Regions from separate parts of the Acetobacterium sp. KB-1 genome, predicted to be linked through region 2. Evidence: predicted binding sites of a transcription regulator. Region 2 holds the regulator's gene; the other holds the start of a gene.
What was found. Region 2 encodes HrcA, which represses chaperone genes, less so after heat shock. Its sites were predicted from a motif close to TGTTAGCACTCNNNNNNNNNGAGTGCTAACA; they were not measured.
Positions count from the first base shown of each region.

Region 1: DOZ58_RS06125 (Hsp20 family protein) is a predicted target of HrcA. The motif match lies at 2,471-2,501, and genes of this name have one in related genera.

Region 1 is NZ_CP030040.1:1,327,889-1,332,870, reverse strand. Features, by position in the region: gene DOZ58_RS06135 (NAD(P)/FAD-dependent oxidoreductase) at 1-466, opposite strand, end outside; gene DOZ58_RS06130 (CdaR family transcriptional regulator) at 775-2,331, shown strand; gene DOZ58_RS06125 (Hsp20 family protein) at 2,526-2,975, shown strand; gene DOZ58_RS06120 (DEAD/DEAH box helicase) at 3,402-4,892, shown strand; gene DOZ58_RS06115 (NUDIX hydrolase) at 4,965-4,982, shown strand, end outside.
Region 2 is NZ_CP030040.1:1,674,184-1,679,165, reverse strand. Features, by position in the region: gene DOZ58_RS07730 (tyrosine-protein phosphatase) at 1-624, opposite strand, end outside; gene hemW (radical SAM family heme chaperone HemW) at 735-1,913, shown strand; gene hrcA (heat-inducible transcriptional repressor HrcA) at 2,063-3,097, shown strand; gene grpE (nucleotide exchange factor GrpE) at 3,106-3,669, shown strand; gene dnaK (molecular chaperone DnaK) at 3,785-4,982, shown strand, end outside.

The sequences.
Region 1 (4,982 bases), 350 kb from region 2:
AGTATTTTTGAATCATCGCTTCAATTTGTTCATCTTGCATGGCTCGGATTTCCACTCCATCTTCACGGATACCTTCAACCGTGCCATAAATAAACCCCGGATTGACTGGCATTAAACCAAGATTGGCATTTTGACCAGCATGGCAGAGCTCAATGGCGGCAACCGCGCCATGTCGGGTGATGGCGGTACTGGTACGGGTCAGGTTAACTTTTCCAAGAATATCGTTGCCCCGCATCTGAAAGGGATGGCTGCGTCCATAATCACCGTCGACGATCATATCGCCAACACAAACCGAAGCAAAACCGCCCAGCGCTTTTCGTTCATAAAAATAGGCAGCTTCTTCGGTTAAGAAACGGTCGCTGGTTAAACCGGGATAATCCTGAGGTGAAGAAAAGATCCGGTTTTTAAAAAGGGTTTTTCCCAGCTTGATGGGTTCAAATAAATGCTTATACTTTAATTCTGGCATAATGACAATCTCCTTAATCATTCGTAATAAGTCTATTTTATCGCAGAAATGATTAAGATACATCACACGAATGTATGAAAATAGGGGCTATAATTTCGACAATTACCGATTTAATAATTGACGATATAAGTTGAAGTAAATAGTTAATGTAGGGGCGATTATTAATCGCCCGCACACTGCACAATTGCCAGATCAATTTGCAAATTTCTTTAATTCAACGTATATAAATGATAAAAAAGCACCAACGTGATAAAATATCCATGATAAGAATAGAACTAAGAATAGAAACGGTCAAAAAGGACAAAAAAATGAAAATTAGAATCGCTATGATTTTGGATCAATTATTGAATCAATTTAATGATGCTGCTTATGAATACGCTGAATGTTTTACGCTTGAGCAGTCGGGATTTTCCGGTGTCCGGTTGCTAAAACCCTCTGAACATGGCTATAAAGCCGATGTTTTATATCTGGGGTCAGCGGCATTGGTCCAACAGATTCACACCAATCATTTACCAAAACAGCTGATTTGTGTTGCTGACAGCTGCACTTCGCCTGAAATGAAAAGGCTTCAAACTATCGATGTGGCTGTGATCCGGTCAGACTGGAAGATAGAGCTGTTACTGGAAAAAATAGAAGACATCATCAGTGAATTTCATCGGATTTATGATGAAATGATTAAGCGAATCACGGATAATAAAGGGCTCACCGAAATTATCAATGCCATGACACCGATTCTTAGAAATCCACTTTATGTTGCCGACGCTGATTTTAGGGTACTGGCCCGTACCACCGGTGTTTTGCAGAAGCCGGAAGAGTGGCAGTATATTGTTGAAAACGGCATCGAAGATGGTTATATTTCCAGCACGGTGGACGATTTTTATTTTATGAAAGACCTGATAGAAAAAACTGAGAATCAGAATGAGCCGGTTTACTTTTCAGGTAATGAACGCTATCCCCACTCCTTTTGCACCATGAATTTAAAAAGTCAAAATAAAAAAATGGGATTGGTAACTGTTTTTGAAACCGAAGTACCTTTTTCAATTGGTACAAAAGCGACCATTGCCTTTTTTAGCGACATCCTGATCATGGAGTTACAAAAAAACCAGACCATGATCAGCAATGAAGGGGTTAAACTGGGCTATCTGTTTGCCGAAATTCTAACGGGTAGTCCGCATTCAGAAAATGAACTGCGAAAAGTCATCAATTTTGTCAATATTTCCTTTCCGGATTCTTTTTTTATCATCGTTTTTCAGTCAAGTCATGCCAATCGCAATCACTATGAGCTGACTTTTCTGAGAAAAAAAGTGCTCGGACTGATGAAAAATACCATTTGTATTCTTCATCAAAATAATATTGTGATGCTGGCCAATGCTAACAGTAGGCAACAATTATCTGGTCAACGTTTGTCAGAAATAAAAAATTGGCTAAAGGATTCAAAAATGGTTGCCGGAATCAGTGACGATTGCTTTTCTATTAAGGCAATTAGAAAATCCTATCAAGAAGCATTGGTGGCCGTTGAGTTCGGATTAAAAACAGAAAATGACGGCTTGTTGTTTTCATATGACCAATTCCGTTTTGCACATCTGATGGATTTGCTTGCGAACCTTAAAAACAGTGAAGATCTTTGCCACCCGGCCCTTAATAAGCTGAGGGTCTATGATGAAAAAAAAGGTGCCAATCTGGTAGAAACCCTGTATTGTTATATGAAAAACGGCCGTTCTCAAGCCCGGACCGCCAAGGAGCTACATCTCCATCGTAGCTCACTTCAATATCGATTATCAAAGATGGAAGAAGTTATGGGTGTCCAGCTGAATCATTACCAGACATTTTTGCATTTGCAGTTGACTTATGAAATGAAGCGTTGAGAGATGCGCTTACCTAATACTCAAGTAAAAAATTCCTCAATACTATTCTAGTTTTGAATGAATTACAGCTTAAAAAAATCTTAAAATAGTAGTTGTGCCATCTTGACATCTTTTTTAAAAAGTGGTATAAAATAATCAAAGTTAGCACTCGTCGATAGAGAGTGCTAACAAATAAAATATGTAAAGGAGTGGTTATGGTGACAGCACTGATTCCGTTTAACAGAAAAAGAAATGATTTGATGAATACCGGTTTTGAAGATTTCCAAAATATGCTAGACGACTTTTTTGCAGAGGGTTGGCCGATGAGAAGAAGCTTGGCGGGTGACACCTTCAAAATTGATTTGCAGGACAACGAAAAAGAATACATCGTCGAAGCAGAGATGCCAGGTGTTGCTAAAAGTGACATCAATGTTTCACTTGACGAAGGAAAACTGCAAATTTCAGTTAAGAAGGAAGAACTCAAGGAAGAAAATGAAAAGAATTATATTCATCGCGAAAGAAAGTTTTCTTCCATGACCCGGAATGTATTTCTGGCAGACGCAGCTTCTGATGACATTAAGGCTAAGCTGACAGATGGAGTTTTGACCATTACAGTGCCCAAAGCGGTAAAACAGGAACAGTCCCGATTAATTGAAATTGAATAAGGGTCGTGATGCGGTAGAAAAAGTTCTGCCGCTTGTTTTGAGCAAAAAACCTCATTAGCCTGGCTGATGAGGTTTTTTGGTACAATTTGGAAGCCTTTAGTTTTTTAACGATCGTGAAATAGTTTTTTCTCCCTGGCGCATCATTCATAGGATTGAGCAGACCCAGGTCCTTATTATTTCAGTGTTGGATAGTCGTCGGAATCTGGAAGATTTATAGATGAAAAAATTAGTTTTAAAATAAAAAGCAGAGAAAAGTAATCAGGTACAGTATCTTTTCTGGCTTAATCGTCTAAAGTAAGTAATAACCCTTGTAAATGCTACAAATATAGTTTATAATTAAATGTCAAGTGATCAATCAAGCTGTATCTTCTTTTTTGCGGATACAGCTTTTTAATTTGAAAAATAAAAAGAGAGTAGAAATAAAACGTGATAAATAAAAAATTTAACCAGTATAAACTCAGTGATGAGCTATTAAAAGCCATCGAAAAACTAAATTTTGAAACCCCTACCAAGGTTCAGGAAGCCGTGATTCCGATTGCTTTAGAGAAAAAAGATATTCTCTGCAAGGCTCAAACCGGCAGTGGTAAAACCGCTGCCTTTGGGATTCCGATCTGTGAGCTTTTAGATTGGGAAGAAAACAAGCCGCAGGCCCTGGTGCTGACTCCGACCCGGGAGCTGGCACTGCAGGTTCATGAAGATATTTTTAACATTGGCCGCTTCAAGCGGGTGAAGGTATCTGCCCTGTATGGAAAATCGCCGATTCGCCGTCAGGAAAAAGAACTGAAACAGAAAACCCATGTGGTAGTGGGAACCCCAGGCCGGGTCATGGATCATATTGAACGGGGAACCTTTATTACCGATGAGATTAAATATCTGGTCATCGACGAAGCCGATGAGATGCTAAATATGGGTTTTATCGATCAGGTAGAAGAAATTATCAATGAAATGCCCAAAAACCGGGTAACGATGTTGTTTTCAGCCACCTTGGAAAATGAGATTCAGCGATTGTCGAAAAAATATATGAATGATCCCCAGATCATTGAAATTGAGGCCGAGGCCAAACGAACTGATGCCATCGAACAATTTGCTTATAAAACCGGCCATGAAGATAAACTGGATATACTAAAAGATGTGCTGGTGGTAGAAAACCCTGACAGTTGTATTATATTTTGTAATACCCAGGAACGGGTCAATGCTATTTATAATCTTCTTGGCAAGGACAATAAGGCCTGTGAAAGGATTCACGGCGGGATGGAACAGGACGACCGCACTCTAGTTATGCAGCGCTTTAAAAAGGGCGCTTTTCGCTATCTCATTGCCACCGACGTAGCCGCCCGGGGGATTGATGTCCATGAAATTTCACTGGTCATTAATTTTGATGTGCCCTGGGAAAAAGAAACTTATGTCCACCGCATCGGACGGACGGGCCGTCGGGGTACTACCGGTAAAGCCATTACCCTGGTTTCCTCAAAAGAAGGTCGCTTGTTCCGGGACATTGAGAATTATACCGACAAAGAAATTATTGAAAAAGATTGCCCCACCCTGGCTACGGTCCATTCTCTCAAATCGGCTTTTATGGAAAAGCTTCACGAGAAACCAGAAGAAAAGCTGGACAAAGCCCATGATCTGGTCAGTGAAATCACCAAGATTCATATCAATGCCGGTAAAAAGACCAAAATGCGAGCGGTGGATATTGTCGGGACCCTTTGTAATCTGGAGGGCATGACGGCTGCGGATATCGGCGTGATCACGATTCTCGATGTTTCCACCTTTGTGGAAATCCTAAATAACAAAGGCCCTCAGGTATTAAAAGAGCTGCAAACAAGGAATATTAAGGGGCGGCTTAGAAAGGTGACCCTGGCCGAAGATAAGCCGGTTACCATTGCCCGTAAGAAGCCGATTCGTCGGTTTTACTAATTAAATGATCAAGTAATTAAGTTATTAGATTTATATAAGTGTAACACGTGAAATGATTATAGTGAGGTGTCTATGGATTATTTATCAGCC
Region 2 (4,982 bases):
CAGTCCCATATCATCGCCGGAGAAAATTGGCAACAGGTGATACTCGGCTGTTTTGGGCAGGCGGTCAACCTGTCGTTCGGCTTTGGATTTGTTTCTAAAATCAAAGACATGTTTGAGTCGCAGCGCGGCAAAATAAGACACATCTTTATCGGACAGATGGGCCAGTTCTTCACTGCGGATAACCTTTCGCCATTTTATCTTTCGGCCGTCCATTCCGGTATAGCCGCCGATATCCCGAATATTAATCGAGTTTTCGAGTTGGATCAGACGTTTGCCGAGCTGGGTTTCGTCACAGAAGATGAGGTTATTTTCATCTTTGAAGTTATATAGGATTCGTCCGTTTGGCGCAATCAGACCCGGATAGGCGTTTTTTTCCTGATCGGCTTTTGGGGCAGGATGAACCTCTGCCGGGAGAATTGTTTTAAGTTGCTCTGGATCGATGCGTGCCGCGGTTTGCTGGTTTGCCGCTTTAGAACCTGCGGCCTTGATCGCTTTAGAGGCAGGCTGAGCGGTAGTGATGGTTTTTGACGACTTCTTTTTGTCAAGCAGTTTTCGTACCAGAAAATAGGCTGGAACGATTGCAGCTGCGCCGGCAATGATGGCAATGGTGGTTACTTTTTTCATTGATGATTTCCTTTCTGTGACTTCGTTTAGTTTCTAATTATAGGTAATGACTATGTTATAATTATAGCATAAATCAAAGAAAAAAAGTCTTTAAAATGCGAGGAGAATGAATGAATACCACAAAAACTAAGGCGTTAGGTAGTCAACCCAAAAATACACTAGGTATTTATTGCCATATCCCTTTTTGCAAAAAAAAATGTGCCTATTGTGATTTTACTTCTCTTTCCGCCCAGAGCGAGGAGCGGATTGGGGAGTATTTTGATGCACTGGAAAAGGAAATAAGACGTCACAAGGAAATCAATGGTGTTTTACCGGCTGTGGACACCATCTATTTGGGGGGCGGTACCCCATCGTCGATTGCACCCGGTTATATTGAAAAAACATTGTCTCTTATAAAGGAAGTCTTTGTAATTGAGGATACGGCGGAAATCACCATTGAAATTAATCCGGGAACCTTAACAGAAGAGAAGGCCAGCCGCTATAAGAAAGCGGGGATCAATCGGATCAGTATGGGTCTGCAGGCCTGGCAGGACTTTCTGCTTCAAATCCTCGGTCGGATTCACAGCCAGTCGGATTTTATTAAATCGATGGAAATTTTAAAAAACGTCGGTTTTTCAAACATCAGCGTCGATGTGATGGTCGGTTTACCGGGTCAGAAACGATCGGATGTGATGGCGACACTGATCGCGCTGATGTCTTTTGCGCCCACCCATCTGTCGTGCTACAGCTTAATTTTAGAGCCGGGTACCCCGATGGCCAATTGGGTCGCAGCGGGGCAGCTAAATTTGCCCGATGAAGATGAAGAGCGGGAAATGCACTGGGCAGTCGATGCGTTTCTAAAAGAGCAGGGTTATGACCATTATGAGATTTCCAGTTACTGTAAGCCCGGCTATCAAAGCCGCCACAACATTAAATATTGGGAACTGGTGCCCTATCTGGGCTTTGGTCTGGGTGCCCATGGTTATTTTAATAGTCGGCGCTATGGTAACACCAATGCACTAAGTCAGTATATCGATGTCATCAAGGCCGGAGAATCCCCAGCAACATTAGAAGCTGAGATGACGCCCCGGGAAATGATGAGTGAGTGGATGTTTTTAGGTTTGCGTAAGCTTTGCGGCATTCGGGATAGTGATTTTTTTGCCCGTTTTGGCCAAAGTTATTGGGATCGATATGGTGAGGTCATAAAGCCGCTGATTGCTGATGGTTTGCTTAATTGGGATGGGTCATTTTTAAAGCTGACACCAAAAGGACAGGATTTTGGAAACCAGGTATTTATGGCTTTTCTATAGATGAAATCAGATCAAAAAAATATCTTAAGAAAACTTTAAAAGGTGAGCAAGCTATTATAGAAACTAGTTGACAATGTAGGGGGTAGGATGTTATATTTAACTCAGATGTTAGCACTCGATTATTGTGAGTGCTAATAACGAGGTGAATCATGGAACTTAACGCACGTAAAAAGAAAATACTTGAAGTGATCATCCGTGATTATATTAATACGGCCGAGCCGGTTGGCTCCCGGACCCTTTCAAAAAGATGTAACCTGGGTATCAGCCCGGCCACCATCCGAAATGAAATGGCAGATCTTGAAGAGTTAGGTTTTTTAGTTCAACCCCATACCTCTTCGGGACGGATTCCGACCCAGCAGGCGTATCGTTATTATGTGGATGAAATCATGGAGATTCAGAAACTTGAGAAGATGATCCGAACGGATATTCATCGGGGTTTTCTGGATCATACCACTGAACTGGGGCTGACGATGTCCCATACGGCGCAGGTTCTGTCTCAGCTAACCAATTACACAGCAGTGGTTCTGGCACCTCGGGTTACAAATTTTAACTGTAAGCATGTTCAGATTGTTTCATTAATTAAAAACAGGGTACTTATGGTAGTAGTGACCCAGGAGGGGATGGCCAAAAATATTGAGGTAACCCTTTCTCAGGAGGTAGACGCGATTCTGGCGCTAAAGCTTTCCAATGTGATTAATGGCTTTCTGAAAAACACCATTCTCAGTGACATGAGTTCGGAGCTTATTGATCAGATCCAGGAATTGTCACCAGCCGAGAGTAAGCTGATTCACGAAATTATCCCCCAACTTAAAAAAGTCTTGATGGAGGATGACTCGGAAGTTCACTCCACGGGGTTAACGAACCTTTTCAATTATCCGGAATTCAGTGATGTGAATAAGATTAAACAACTGATCAATATTGTTCAGGAAAAACAGGTGTTGTCGGAAATGATGACATCGAAAGACGGCAACCAGATCATCCGCATTAAAATAGGCAGTGAAAATGACAATGAAAACCTTAAGGATTTTAGCATCATTACCTCCACCTATGAACTGGATGGCGAGATGATGGGGGCCTTTGGCGTGATTGGGCCGACTCGGATGAACTATGACAATGTCTCATCGGTTCTCAATTACATACGTAATGAGTTAAATTTACATATCTCAAATTTATTAATGAAATAGGTGATTAAATGATAAAAGAAGAGGAAATCCAAACCATCGAAGAAAATGAACAAACGCTAAAAGAAGCTGACGCGGTAACCGACGAGGAATTAACAGATGACATTGACGAAACAGCATCGCCGGAAGAGGTATTAGAGAGTGTAAAGGAGGATGAGGCTGTATTGAATCGCTTGGTTCGACTTCAGGCTGATTTTGAGAACTTCAAAAAGCGAAGTCAAAAAGAAAAAACAGAAATGTATCAGTTCGCATCAGAAAACTTTGCTACCAAGCTGTTGCCGGTAATGGACAATCTGGAGCGGGCGCAAGCCGCCCTAATCGATGCCAGTGAGGAAGCCAAGGGCTATATTGACGGATTGGAAATGGTTTTTAAACAACTTAAGGATGTGCTCAAAGAAGAAGGTCTGGAAGAAATTGTTTGTGAAGGTCCCTTTGATCCAAATCTCCACCACGGTGTGGCGGTCGGTACAGATGAGCAAAAGGAAGACCAGGATATTATTGATGTTTTCCAAAAAGGTTACAAATTCAAGGGTAAGGTGATCCGACCAGCGATGGTTAAGGTTTGTAGCAAATAATATTAATTAAGACATAAACCGTCTAAAGTTGAAAATCTGCTGGTGGAAAGCACCAGTACTGAATTTTCATTTTAATAGAATAAACTAAAAAGCAAAATTACAGGAGGAAATAGATATGAGTAAAGAAAAAATTATCGGGATTGACTTAGGGACCACAAATTCGTGTGTTGCCGTTTTAGAAGGCGGTGAAGCCGTCGTTATCCCTAACGCAGAAGGAAACAGAACGACCCCATCGGTTGTTGCTTTTGCCAAAGATGGCGAACGATTAGTTGGACAGGTTGCCAAACGACAAGCCGTTACGAATCCGGACCGCACCATTTCATCAATTAAACGCGATATGGGCACCGATAAAAAAGTAACAGTTGATGATAAAAGTTATACCCCTCAGGAAATTTCAGCGATGATTCTGCAAAAATTAAAAGCAGATGCTGAAGCTTATCTGGGAGAAACGGTTACAAAAGCAGTTATTACGGTACCAGCGTACTTCAGTGATGCCCAAAGACAAGCGACCAAAGATGCTGGTCGGATTGCCGGGCTGGAAGTTTTAAGAATTATCAATGAACCAACTGCAGCCGCTTTAGCCTATGGCTTAGACAAAGATGCCAATGATAAGATCATGGTTTATGACCTTGGGGGCGGAACCTTTGATGTATCAATTCTGGAACTTGGCGATGGCGTTTTCGAAGTTAAATCAACCAATGGGAATAATCATTTAGGTGGTGATGACTTTGACCAGAAAATCATCGATTGGATGGCAGCAGAGTTTAAGAAAACCCACGGACTTGATCTTAAAAATGATAAAATGGCCCTTCAGAGACTTAAAGAAGCGGCTGAAAAAGCTAAAATCGAATTATCAACGGTTATGAAATCAGACATTAATTTACCATTTATTACGGCAACGGCAGAAGGTCCACAGCATTTGGAATTATCGCTGACCCGCGCTAAATTTGATGAATTAACTTCTGACCTGGTGAAGAGTACCATCGGACCAGTTGAAAAAGCCATGAAGGATGCCGGTCTTTCCAAGAATGAGTTGGACAAGGTAATCCTGGTTGGTGGTTCCACAAGAACACCGGCAGTACAGGATGCAGTTAAAAATATTACCGGTGAAGATGCGTATAAAGGAATTAATCCGGATGAATGTGTTGCGATTGGAGCAGCGATCCAGGCTGGTGTATTAGCTGGTGAAGTCCATGATGTATTACTCCTTGATGTAACGCCATTATCACTGGGGATTGAAACCCTGGGCGGTGTATTTACCCGATTAATCGACCGTAATACCACCATCCCAACCAAGAAAAGTCAGACCTTCT